DNA from 3 places in the Pantoea sp. SGAir0430 genome. Region 3 is predicted to be linked to each of the others. Evidence: predicted binding sites of a transcription regulator. Region 3 holds the regulator's gene; each other region holds the start of a gene.
What was found. The regulator LexA, encoded in region 3, represses DNA repair genes until DNA is damaged. The targets are predictions, from matches to a motif close to TNCTGTATGTACATACAGNA.
Positions count from the first base shown of each region.

Region 1: a site for LexA is predicted at 1,858-1,877, ahead of dinB (DNA polymerase IV). Genes of this name have one in related genera too.
Region 2: a site for LexA is predicted at 1,628-1,647, ahead of sulA (SOS-induced cell division inhibitor SulA). Genes of this name have one in related genera too.

Region 1 is NZ_CP039427.1:2,072,313-2,075,592, reverse strand. It holds gene lpcA (D-sedoheptulose 7-phosphate isomerase) at 1-116, shown strand, start outside; gene E7738_RS10060 (class II glutamine amidotransferase) at 165-932, shown strand; gene dpaA (peptidoglycan meso-diaminopimelic acid protein amidase) at 903-1,646, opposite strand; gene dinB (DNA polymerase IV) at 1,891-2,946, shown strand; gene pepD (beta-Ala-His dipeptidase) at 3,056-3,280, opposite strand, start outside.
Region 2 is NZ_CP039427.1:1,513,833-1,517,112, forward strand. It holds gene yccS (YccS family putative transporter) at 1-817, shown strand, start outside; gene E7738_RS07385 (TfoX/Sxy family DNA transformation protein) at 814-1,443, opposite strand; gene sulA (SOS-induced cell division inhibitor SulA) at 1,668-2,159, shown strand; gene ompA (porin OmpA) at 2,508-3,280, shown strand, end outside.
Region 3 is NZ_CP039427.1:2,583,744-2,587,023, forward strand. It holds gene dinF (MATE family efflux transporter DinF) at 1-1,021, opposite strand, end outside; gene lexA (transcriptional repressor LexA) at 1,150-1,764, opposite strand; gene E7738_RS12340 (diacylglycerol kinase) at 1,870-2,238, opposite strand; gene plsB (glycerol-3-phosphate 1-O-acyltransferase PlsB) at 2,364-3,280, shown strand, end outside.

The sequences.
Region 1 (3,280 bases), 510 kb from region 3:
CGGCCGATATCGAAATTCGCGTGCCGCACTTTGGATATGCCGATCGCATTCAGGAGATTCACATCAAAGTGATCCACATCCTGATGCTGTTAATCGAAAAAGAGATGGTTAAGTGATGACGTGCTCCTCCCGCGCCCGCGGGAGGTTCTGATAAGGCGGTTGCTATGTGCGAATTGCTCGGGATGAGCGCCAATGTCCCCACGGATATCTGTTTCAGTTTTACCGGTCTGGTGCAGCGTGGCGGTGGAACCGGGCCGCACAAAGATGGCTGGGGCATCACCTTTTACGAAGATAAAGGCTGCCGCACCTTTAAAGATCCGCTGCCGAGCTACAACTCGCCGATTGCCCGCCTGGTGCAGGAGTATCCGATTAAGTCGCACTCGGTGGTGGCGCATATTCGTCAGGCCAATCGCGGCCAGGTGTCACTGGAAAATACCCATCCGTTTACCCGCGAACTGTGGGGCCGCAACTGGACTTACGCGCATAACGGCCAGCTAAAGGGCTATCGCCAGCTGGAGACCGGGCATTTCCGTCCGGTAGGCGAAACCGACAGCGAAAAGGCGTTTTGCTGGATTCTGCATAAGCTGGCTGAGCGCTATCCGCGCACGCCGGGCAACTGGCCGGCGGTGTTTCGCTATGTGGCGGAACTGGCGACGGAGCTGCGTCAGAAGGGCGTGTTCAATATGCTGCTGTCTGACGGACGCTATCTGATGGCCTTCTGCTCAACCAATCTGTACTGGATTACGCGCCGCGCGCCGTTTGGCAAAGCGAAGCTGCTCGATCAGGATGTGGAGATTGACTTCCTGCAGCAGACGACGCCGAAAGACGTGGTGACGGTGATTGCGACGCAGCCGCTGACCGGTAATGAAACCTGGCACCGCATCGTGCCAGGTGAGTGGGCATTATTTTACCTGGGTGAGCGCCAGGAATGATTTCGACGCCGCTTCCGGCGTGGTCATGACCGGCGTGTTGTTCACCGCATACTGACCGGTTGCCGTCACGTTGACCGTTGGCGGCACGTGGTATTTGGCGAAGTAAGCATAGCCCGGCTGCAGTTCACGCCAGAAGCTGATGTAAGTCGAGTAACGATGACGCTGCATGTTGCTGTCGGTCATGCGGAACGGGAAGATGTTGACCTGCACATCCTGCTGACCGTTACGCAGCGCGGCGTTCACGTAAGTGAAGATCTCATCCATCGATGCGTTGGTCATGGCATAGCAGCCCACGGACACGCAATCGCCGTGAATCATCAGATAGTTACCGTTATAGCCTTTGGCGCGATCGTACTGATTCGGGAATCCGGTATTGATGGCGCGATAAAAACGGCTGTCCGGCTTGAGCTGATTCATCTTCACGTTATAAAAGCCTTCCGGACTTTTAAAATCGCCCTGACGACGTTTCGGCCCGAGGCCGCCGGAGAAGTTACAGATGCGATAGCTGTCCAGCAGACGATATTCATTACCGATTTTGCCGTACAGTTCCAGCGTACGCTCTTCCTTGAAGATCTGAATAAATACTGGTGTACCCAGTAATTGTTTCTTTAACTCTTTGCTCACCGGAGCCAGCGGCTGCATTGGCTCAGGCGTCATTGCCCAGCTCAGGAGCGGCATAAGAATCATCGCAAACAATAATGCGATTCTGCCCATTCTGTGTGTACCTTGAAGTGAAGAGGAACGCTGACGCAGTGCGTCACTGTATTGCATTATCGGAAATATCCGCTACCGCAGCGCAACATTATCATTGTCTGGCGTTTAATCAAGCCGGAGTCCGAGAAAATGGTGCAATCCTAAAGGGAATACGACCACAAATTTGTAAACTTTAATCGCACGCGCCACAAATATTGCCGTTGTTTTTCTCTGCTGTATACTTATCCAGTATCCGGAGGGGCGTATGCGCAAAATCATTCATGTCGATATGGACTGCTTTTTCGCAGCAGTGGAAATGCGCGACGATCCTTCATTACGTGATATCCCGATTGCCATCGGTGGCAGCCGCGTGCAGCGCGGCGTAATCAGCACCGCCAACTATCCGGCGCGGAAATACGGCGTGCGCAGCGCGATGCCAACCGCCACGGCGCTGCGCCTCTGTCCCCACCTGAAACTGCTGCCCGGCCGCTTCGATGCCTATAAAGAAGCTTCGCAGCAGATTCGCGCCATCTTTACCCGCTATACGCCACTGATTGAGCCATTGTCGCTGGATGAAGCCTACCTGGACGTCACCGACAGTGAACACTGCCAGGGATCGGCCACGCTGATGGCGCAGGCGATTCGCGCCGATATTCTGCGTGAAACCGGCCTGACCGCGTCGGCTGGCATTGCGCCGATCAAGTTCCTCGCCAAAATCGCTTCAGACATGAACAAGCCAGATGGTCAGTATGTGATTACGCCGCAGGCGATGCCGGACTTTCTGCTGACGCTGCCGCTGAGCAAGATTCCCGGCGTTGGTAAAGTGGCCACCAAAAAGCTCGAAGAGATGGGGCTGCGCACCTGCGCTGACGTACAACAGGCCGATCTGGCGCAACTGCTGAAGCGCTTTGGAAAATTTGGCCGCGTGCTGTGGGAGCGCAGCAACGGCATCGACGATCGCGAAGTGGTGGTGGAGCGCGAACGCAAATCGCTGGGTGTCGAGCGTACGCTGGGCGAGGACATCCATCACTGGGAGCAGTGCCTGGAAATTATTGATTTTCTCTACGCCGAACTCGATCGCCGTCTAAGCGCGATCCGCCCGGATAAGCAGATTGCACGTCAGGGCGTAAAGCTGAAGTTCAACGATTTCCAGCTCACCACCCAGGAGCATGTCTGGCCGGTGCTGAATAAAGACGACATGATCGCCGTGGCGCGTCAAGCCTGGGACGAACGCCGCGCCGGGCGCGGTGTGCGGCTGGTGGGGCTGCACGTAACGCTGGTAAATCCGCAGCTGGAGCGCCAGCTGGTGCTGGGGTTGTAATGGCTGAGCTGCCGCTGGACGAGAGCTACAGCGCGGTCGCCTGACGCGGCACCGTTACCGTAAATAAAAAATCCTGCCCGGAGGCAGGATTTTTTTTATCGCAACGGCGTTACGCTTTTTCCGGCACCACGTTCAGCAGCGCGGTCAGCAGTTTCCAGTACAGACCGACGCTGTCGATGTGCACCTGCTCGTCCGGCGAGTGTGGACCGGTGATGGTAGGCCCAATCGACACCATGTCCATGTCCGGATACGGTTTTTTGAACAGACCGCACTCCAGACCGGCGTGAATCACCTGAATGTTTGGCGTCTTACCAAACAGCGCTTCATAGGTTTT
Region 2 (3,280 bases), 1.1 Mb from region 3:
GGCGCTGCGCATTGGCGGAACCCTGGCCGGTATTGCGATTGGCCTGCCGGTGCTGTGGCTGGTGCCCTCTATCGAGGGCCAGTTGGTTTTGATTGTGCTGAGCGGCGTGCTGTTTTTTGCCTTCCGCCAGATTCAGTATGCGCAGGCGACGCTGTTCATCACCCTGCTGGTGCTGCTGTGCTTCAATCTGCTGGGTGAAGGCTTTGATGTCGCCCTGCCGCGCGTGGTGGATACCTTGCTCGGCTGTGGCCTGGCCTGGCTGGCGGTGGCGTTTGTCTGGCCTGACTGGCGTTTCCGTCAGCTGACGACGGTTGCCGATCGCACGCTGAATGCCAACTGTCGTTATCTTGACGCCATCCTGGAACAGTATCATCAGGGTAAAGATAACCGTCTCGCCTACCGTGTGGCGCGCCGTGACGCGCATAACGCCGATGCGGAACTGGCGTCCGTGGTGTCCAATATCAGCGGCGAACTGAAGCAACAGCCGCCGCTGCGCGAGAATGCGTTCCGTCTGATGTGCCTCAATCACTCGTTTCTCAGCTACATCTCGGCGCTGGGCGCGCACCGGGAGCGGCTGACGCAGGGCGAACTGCTGACGCTTTTAGATGACGCGGTATGCTTCGTCGAGGATGTGCTGCAGATCGATCGCGTCAGCGAAGCGCAGGCGGAAACGATGCAGCAGACACTGATGCAGCGCCTGAGCGCGCTGAAAACCAGTGAGGAGGCGCAGGCACCGCTGGTGTTGCAGCAGTTGGGGCTGCTGGTTGCGCTGCTGCCGGAAATTGCCCGCCTGCGCCGTACCCTCGCCGCCGCTTAAGGCAACAGGCGCTCCGCCGCGGCGTGCTGGCGGAGCGTTTCCTGATACCAGGCGCTCAACTCTTCACGTACCGCCGCCGGCAAAGCGGCCTGGTGATGGCCGGAAATGGCGCCTTCCAGCGCCAGCAGCGTTTTCAGGCCGATATCTTTATTCACCGCCCGCAACTTCAGCCAGCTCTGACGCGAGCCCATCTCATACAGCAAGCGAACAGAATTGATCCCGACTTTGTGCAGCATCAGCTCCATACGCAGGCTGAGATTGGGCAGATCTTTCAGCCTGAGCAAGACAAGTCTGTTTGCCGCCTCGGCGCGCGCCGCAGACAGCGAACTGGCCGATAAGCGCAGCAGCTGATCGGCGTCCTGCCAGAGCTGTTTATCCACTTTGTAGTAGCTGAGCGTCACCGGCATGCCGCGCTTGCGGTATATCAACGGTTCCAGCGGGCGCTGTGCGGCATAGTGCTGTAGCGCCTCGCTGGCGCGCAGATAGAGCGCATCCTCATTGATGTAAGCAAACACCACCTTTTCGACCGCCAGCGCGTAACCACCAAACTGGGTGCGCGATTCAATTTTTCCCAATGCCGCTAACTGGGCTTTGGACTGCTCAACCACCGGATTATTTTTCTTCATAACGTCCCCTTTTTCTCATTCCTTGCGCGGGAAATTTCCTATAAAAAGCTCAGAGATTCATCTGGTTAGAAGATAGAAAAAACGATTTAGCTGTTCAATGAATAAAAGCGGCAACGCGCGGATCTTGTGCGGAATTTGCGAGGCATTTTCAGAAATTGAGGTTGATCTTTATCCAGGAACTCATTACTGTATATTCATACAGTTCATTACTGAGTGATTAAAATATGCGTACTCAATACTCTGGCCCTGCTGATCGTGCTCACCGTTTCGCTGCGACGGGCTTAACGCAACCTTCTCTGGGTGGTATTACTGAACTGCGTTATAGCGAGCAGCCCGGCATCATGCCGCTGCTTTTACTGCCGGTCCTCAAGCAGCTGAGCACCCAGTCACGCTGGCAACTGTGGCTGACGCCAGCGCACAAACTGAACCGCAGCTGGATGCAGCAGTCAGGATTACCGCTGGAAAAGAGTATGCATATCACGGAATCCGAGCGTTTAAGCACGGTTGAGAGCATGGTGAAAGCGTTGCGCACCGGCAACTACAGCGTGGTACTCGCCTGGATTCCTTATGAATTGAGCAATGAAGAGCGCCTGGAACTTGAGCAGGCAGCCGCCGAAGGCGAAGCGCTGGGATTGATTATGCGTCCTCAGGGGCGGGATCTTGCTCTGTCCAGACAGCCAAACAGCGCAAAAATTCCCTCTGATTTGTTTCATTAAGTAAAACTAAGATTTTTCTCACGCTATTTTTTCACAAAGTTGCGGCTAAGCCACTGATTCTTTTCCCGCCAGCTATGACAATGGCTTAGCCGCATTTTTCTTTTCTGGTAGCGAAAATTTTGCCATGTCATTTGTTAAAATGTGTGTATAAATCCCTGTTTTTTTATCCGCTGACGTCACATCATACTTGTAAGTTTCCAATCTCGTTGTAGACTTTACCTCGCCAGGGTGCTCAATAACCTCCGTTTTTTCGGTAGAGTCATAAGCGAGCGTTTAGACCCGGCGAAGGATTACAACCAAGAGCAACCTTTTTGCTCATTGCCTATTTGGATGATAACGAGGCGCAAAATGAAAAAGACAGCTATCGCAATTGCAGTGGCACTGGCTGGCTTCGCTACCGTAGCGCAGGCCGCTCCTAAAGATGACACCTGGTACACCGGTGCTAAACTGGGCTGGTCTCAGTATCACGATACTGGTTACTACGGTAACGGTTACGAAAACAACGACGGTCCAACTCACGAATCTCAGCTGGGCGCAGGTGCTTTCCTGGGCTACCAGGCTAACCCATACCTGGGCTTCGAGCTGGGCTACGACTGGCTGGGCCGTATGCCGAACAAAGGCAACGAAGTTAACGGCGCATTCAAAGCACAGGGCGTACAGCTGGCAGCTAAACTGAGCTACCCAATTGCTGACGATCTGGACGTGTACACCCGTCTGGGTGGCATGGTTTGGCGTGCAGACTCAACTCAGGCTAACGTAGCTGACGGCACTCGCATCAGCAACCACGACACCGGCGTTTCTCCGCTGGCTGCTGTTGGTGTTGAATACGCACTGACCAAAAACTGGGCGACTCGCCTGGACTACCAGTGGGTTAATAACATCGGTGACGCAGGTACCGTTGGTGCGCGTCCAGACAACAGCATGCTGAGCGTCGGCGTTTCTTACCGTTTCGGTCAGGACGAAGCTGCTGCACCAGTTGTTGCTCCAGCGCCAGCTCCGGCTCCGGTTGTTGAAACCAAGCGTTTCACTCTGAAGTCTGACGTGCTGTTCACCTTCAACAAATCTACCCTGAAGCCAGAAGGCCAGCAGGCTCTGGATCAGCTGTACAGCCAGCTGAGCTC
Region 3 (3,280 bases):
TAAGCAATGCAACAATGTACGGCCCGCTGAGCGCATAAATAAGCGCAAACAGCAGCGCAACGATACCCGCCTGGCGACAGGCGGCATGCCAGATCAGCAGCAGCCGGCTGCGATCTTTTGCCCCTACCGCTTCACCCGAGCAGGCTTCCACCGCGTAAGCAAAGCCGTCCAGCGCATAGGCAGTAAACGTCAGGAACATCAACAGCACCGCATTGACCGCAACCACATCCGGTCCGATGCGTGCACCCAGCAGGGTCAGTGAGGCAAAGCAAATCTGCAGCATGAGCGAGCGCAGCATGATGTCGCGATTAAGGCGAAATAACCGCGCCGCGTCACCGCGCCAGCTGTTTTTCAGCAGTTTGAAATCGATGCCGCGCAGTTTCAGTACGCGCGCCACCATCCATAATCCCACTGCCAGCGTCACGTATTCGGCCAGCGCCGTGGCGGCGGCGGCACCGGCAACGCCCCAGTGCAATTTCAGCACCAGCAGCAGATCGAGCAGGATGTTGACCAGGTTTCCGACAATCAGCAGAACCATCGGCGCACGCGCATACTGCACGCCCAGCAGCCAGCCGAGAATCACCAGGTTAGCCAGCGTAGCCGGTGCGCTCAGCCAGCGGATTTCAATGAAGATCTGCGCCTGCTGCTGGACTTCCGCGCTGCCGCCCATCAGCGTTGCCGCCAGGCTACTGGCAGGAGAACGCAGCAGCGCCAGCAGCAACCCGGCGGCCAGAGCGATCAGCAGCGGCTGCATCAGTGCGCGCGCCAGTGCCTGTTTATCGCCGGCCCCGAACGCCTGCGCGGTTAAACCGGTGGTGCTCATACGCAGAAACAGCAGCAGCATAAAGATGAAGCTGGTTGCCGTGGTGCCTACGGCCACGCCGCCGAGGTAGATCGGGCTATCAAGATGGCCAATCACGGCGGTATCGACCACGCCGAGCAGCGGCACAGTGATATTGGAGAGGATCATTGGCAACGCCAGTCGCCACAGCGTTTTATCAGAAGAGGAAAATAGCTGCATCAGCCCCATCCCGAGGGTTACGGTAGTCGGCCTGAGCGAGCGCCTTACGGGCCGGGAACAAAAGTATGATTAAAGCAGACTGCGGCCAGCGCGCGAGCGCCGCCGCAGCGGGGGAGATCAACCGGGTTTCAGAGCCACTCGCCGTTGCGCACGATGCCAACGGCCAGCCCTTCCACGGTCAGCGACTGTTCACGGGTATCCACGACAATCGGCTGGAAATCATTGTTTTCCGGCAGCAGCTGGACAATCGCGCCCTGCTTCTTCCAGCGTTTCACCGTGACTTCATCATCAATACGCGCAACCACCACCTGGCCATTGCGCACTTCCTGTGTTTTATGCACCGCGAGCAGATCACCGTCCATAATGCCGATATCTTTCATCGACATACCGCTGACGCGCAGCAGGAAATCGGCAGAGGGTTTGAACAGGTTGGCGTCAACCTGATAGTGGGCTTCGATATGTTCCTGCGCCAGCAGCGGTTCACCGGCGGCGACGCGACCGATCAGTGGCAGCCCTTCACTCGCCTCTTCTTCCATCAGCAGGCGGATACCGCGCGATGCACCGGAGACGATTTCAATGACACCTTTACGCGCCAGCGCTTTCAGGTGCTCTTCAGCAGCGTTAGGCGAGCGGAAGCCCAGTTGCGAAGCAATTTCAGCACGCGTTGGCGGCATGCCGGTCTGATTAATATGGTCGCGAATCAGGTCATAGACCTGTTGCTGCCTGCTGGTTAACGCTTTCATCCCGCCCCCTGGTTGTTTATACAGTCGCTGTGAGTATATACAGGTATTGGCGAAATGAAAACCGAAACAGAGGGAAAAATCAGCGGCTTGATGAATGTGGAATGTTTATCGCAAATGCGACCAAAGCAGCGCGATCCAGACAAACAGAGCCAGTAAGATAGCCAGCAGTACCGCCGCCGAGCCCATGTCTTTGGCGCGTCCCGCCAGCGGATGGCGTTCCTGACCAATACGGTCCACCACGGCTTCGATGGCACTATTAAGGATCTCAACAATGACTACCAGCACCACCGAGCCAATCAGCAACACACGCGTGATGATATCGACATCCAGCCAGCAGGCGATGGCAACCGCGACCAGTGCGGCAATCGCCTCCTGGCGAAAAGCGGCTTCATGCTGCCAGGCAGCGCGCAGCCCCTGCCAGGAATAACCGGCGGCTTTAATGATTCTCAGGAAACCGGTGACGTTATTTGCCATGTTGTGGAACCCTTAACTGTTTTTGACGTCAATGTCTGGGCGCGCGAGGTGGCACAGCCACAGATCTTCGCCGCACTTTCTGGTATGCTTGCCGCGCTTTGCTAACAAGAGGCTTCAAGTTGTCTATGTCAGGTTGGCGTAAACTCTATTACAAATTGTTGAATTTACCACTCTCTATTTTGGTAAAAAGTAAGGTCATTCCGACCGATCCGATCTCGGAACACGGTATCGATCCGACCCGTCCGGTGATGTATGTTTTGCCTTATGATTCAAAGGCGGACCTGCTCACGCTACGCGCACAGTGCCTGAAGCACGATCTGCCGGATCCGCTGGCGCCGCTGGAGATTGACGGCACCCTGCTGCCGCGCCACGTATTTATTCACGATGGGCCGCGCGTCTTCCCCTATTTCGTGGCGAACCCGGAGTCGGTCAAGCTTTTCCATGACTACCTCGATCTGCACCGCAATAATGCGGCGCTGGACGTACAGATGCTGCCGGTTTCCGTGATGTTTGGCCGTGCGCCAGGCCGTGAAATTCAGGGCGAACCGACGCCACATCTGCGTATTCTTAACGGTATACAGAAGTTCTTTGCCATCCTGTGGCACGGTCGCGACAGCTTTGTCCGCTTCTCGCCCACGGTTTCACTGCGTCAGATGGCCACCGAACACGGTACCGATCAGTCGATCGCGCAGAAGCTGGCACGTGTCGCACGCATTCATTTTGCCCGCCAGCGGCTGGCAGCCGTCGGCCCGCGTCTGCCGGCACGCCAGGATCTGTTCAACAAGCTGCTGCAATCCAAAGCGATTGAGAAAGCGGTTGAAGACGAAGCGCGCAGCAAGAAGATTTCGCATGAAAAAGCGCAGCAGAATGCCATCGAAATGATGGAAGAAGTGGCGGCGGATTTCTCGTACGAAGCGATCCGCGTGACTGACCGTGTGATGGGCTGGCTGTGGAGTCGGCTCTATCAGGGCATTAACGTGCACGGCGGCGAACGCGTGCGCCAGCTGGCGCAGGATGGTCACGAAATTGTTTACGTGCCCTG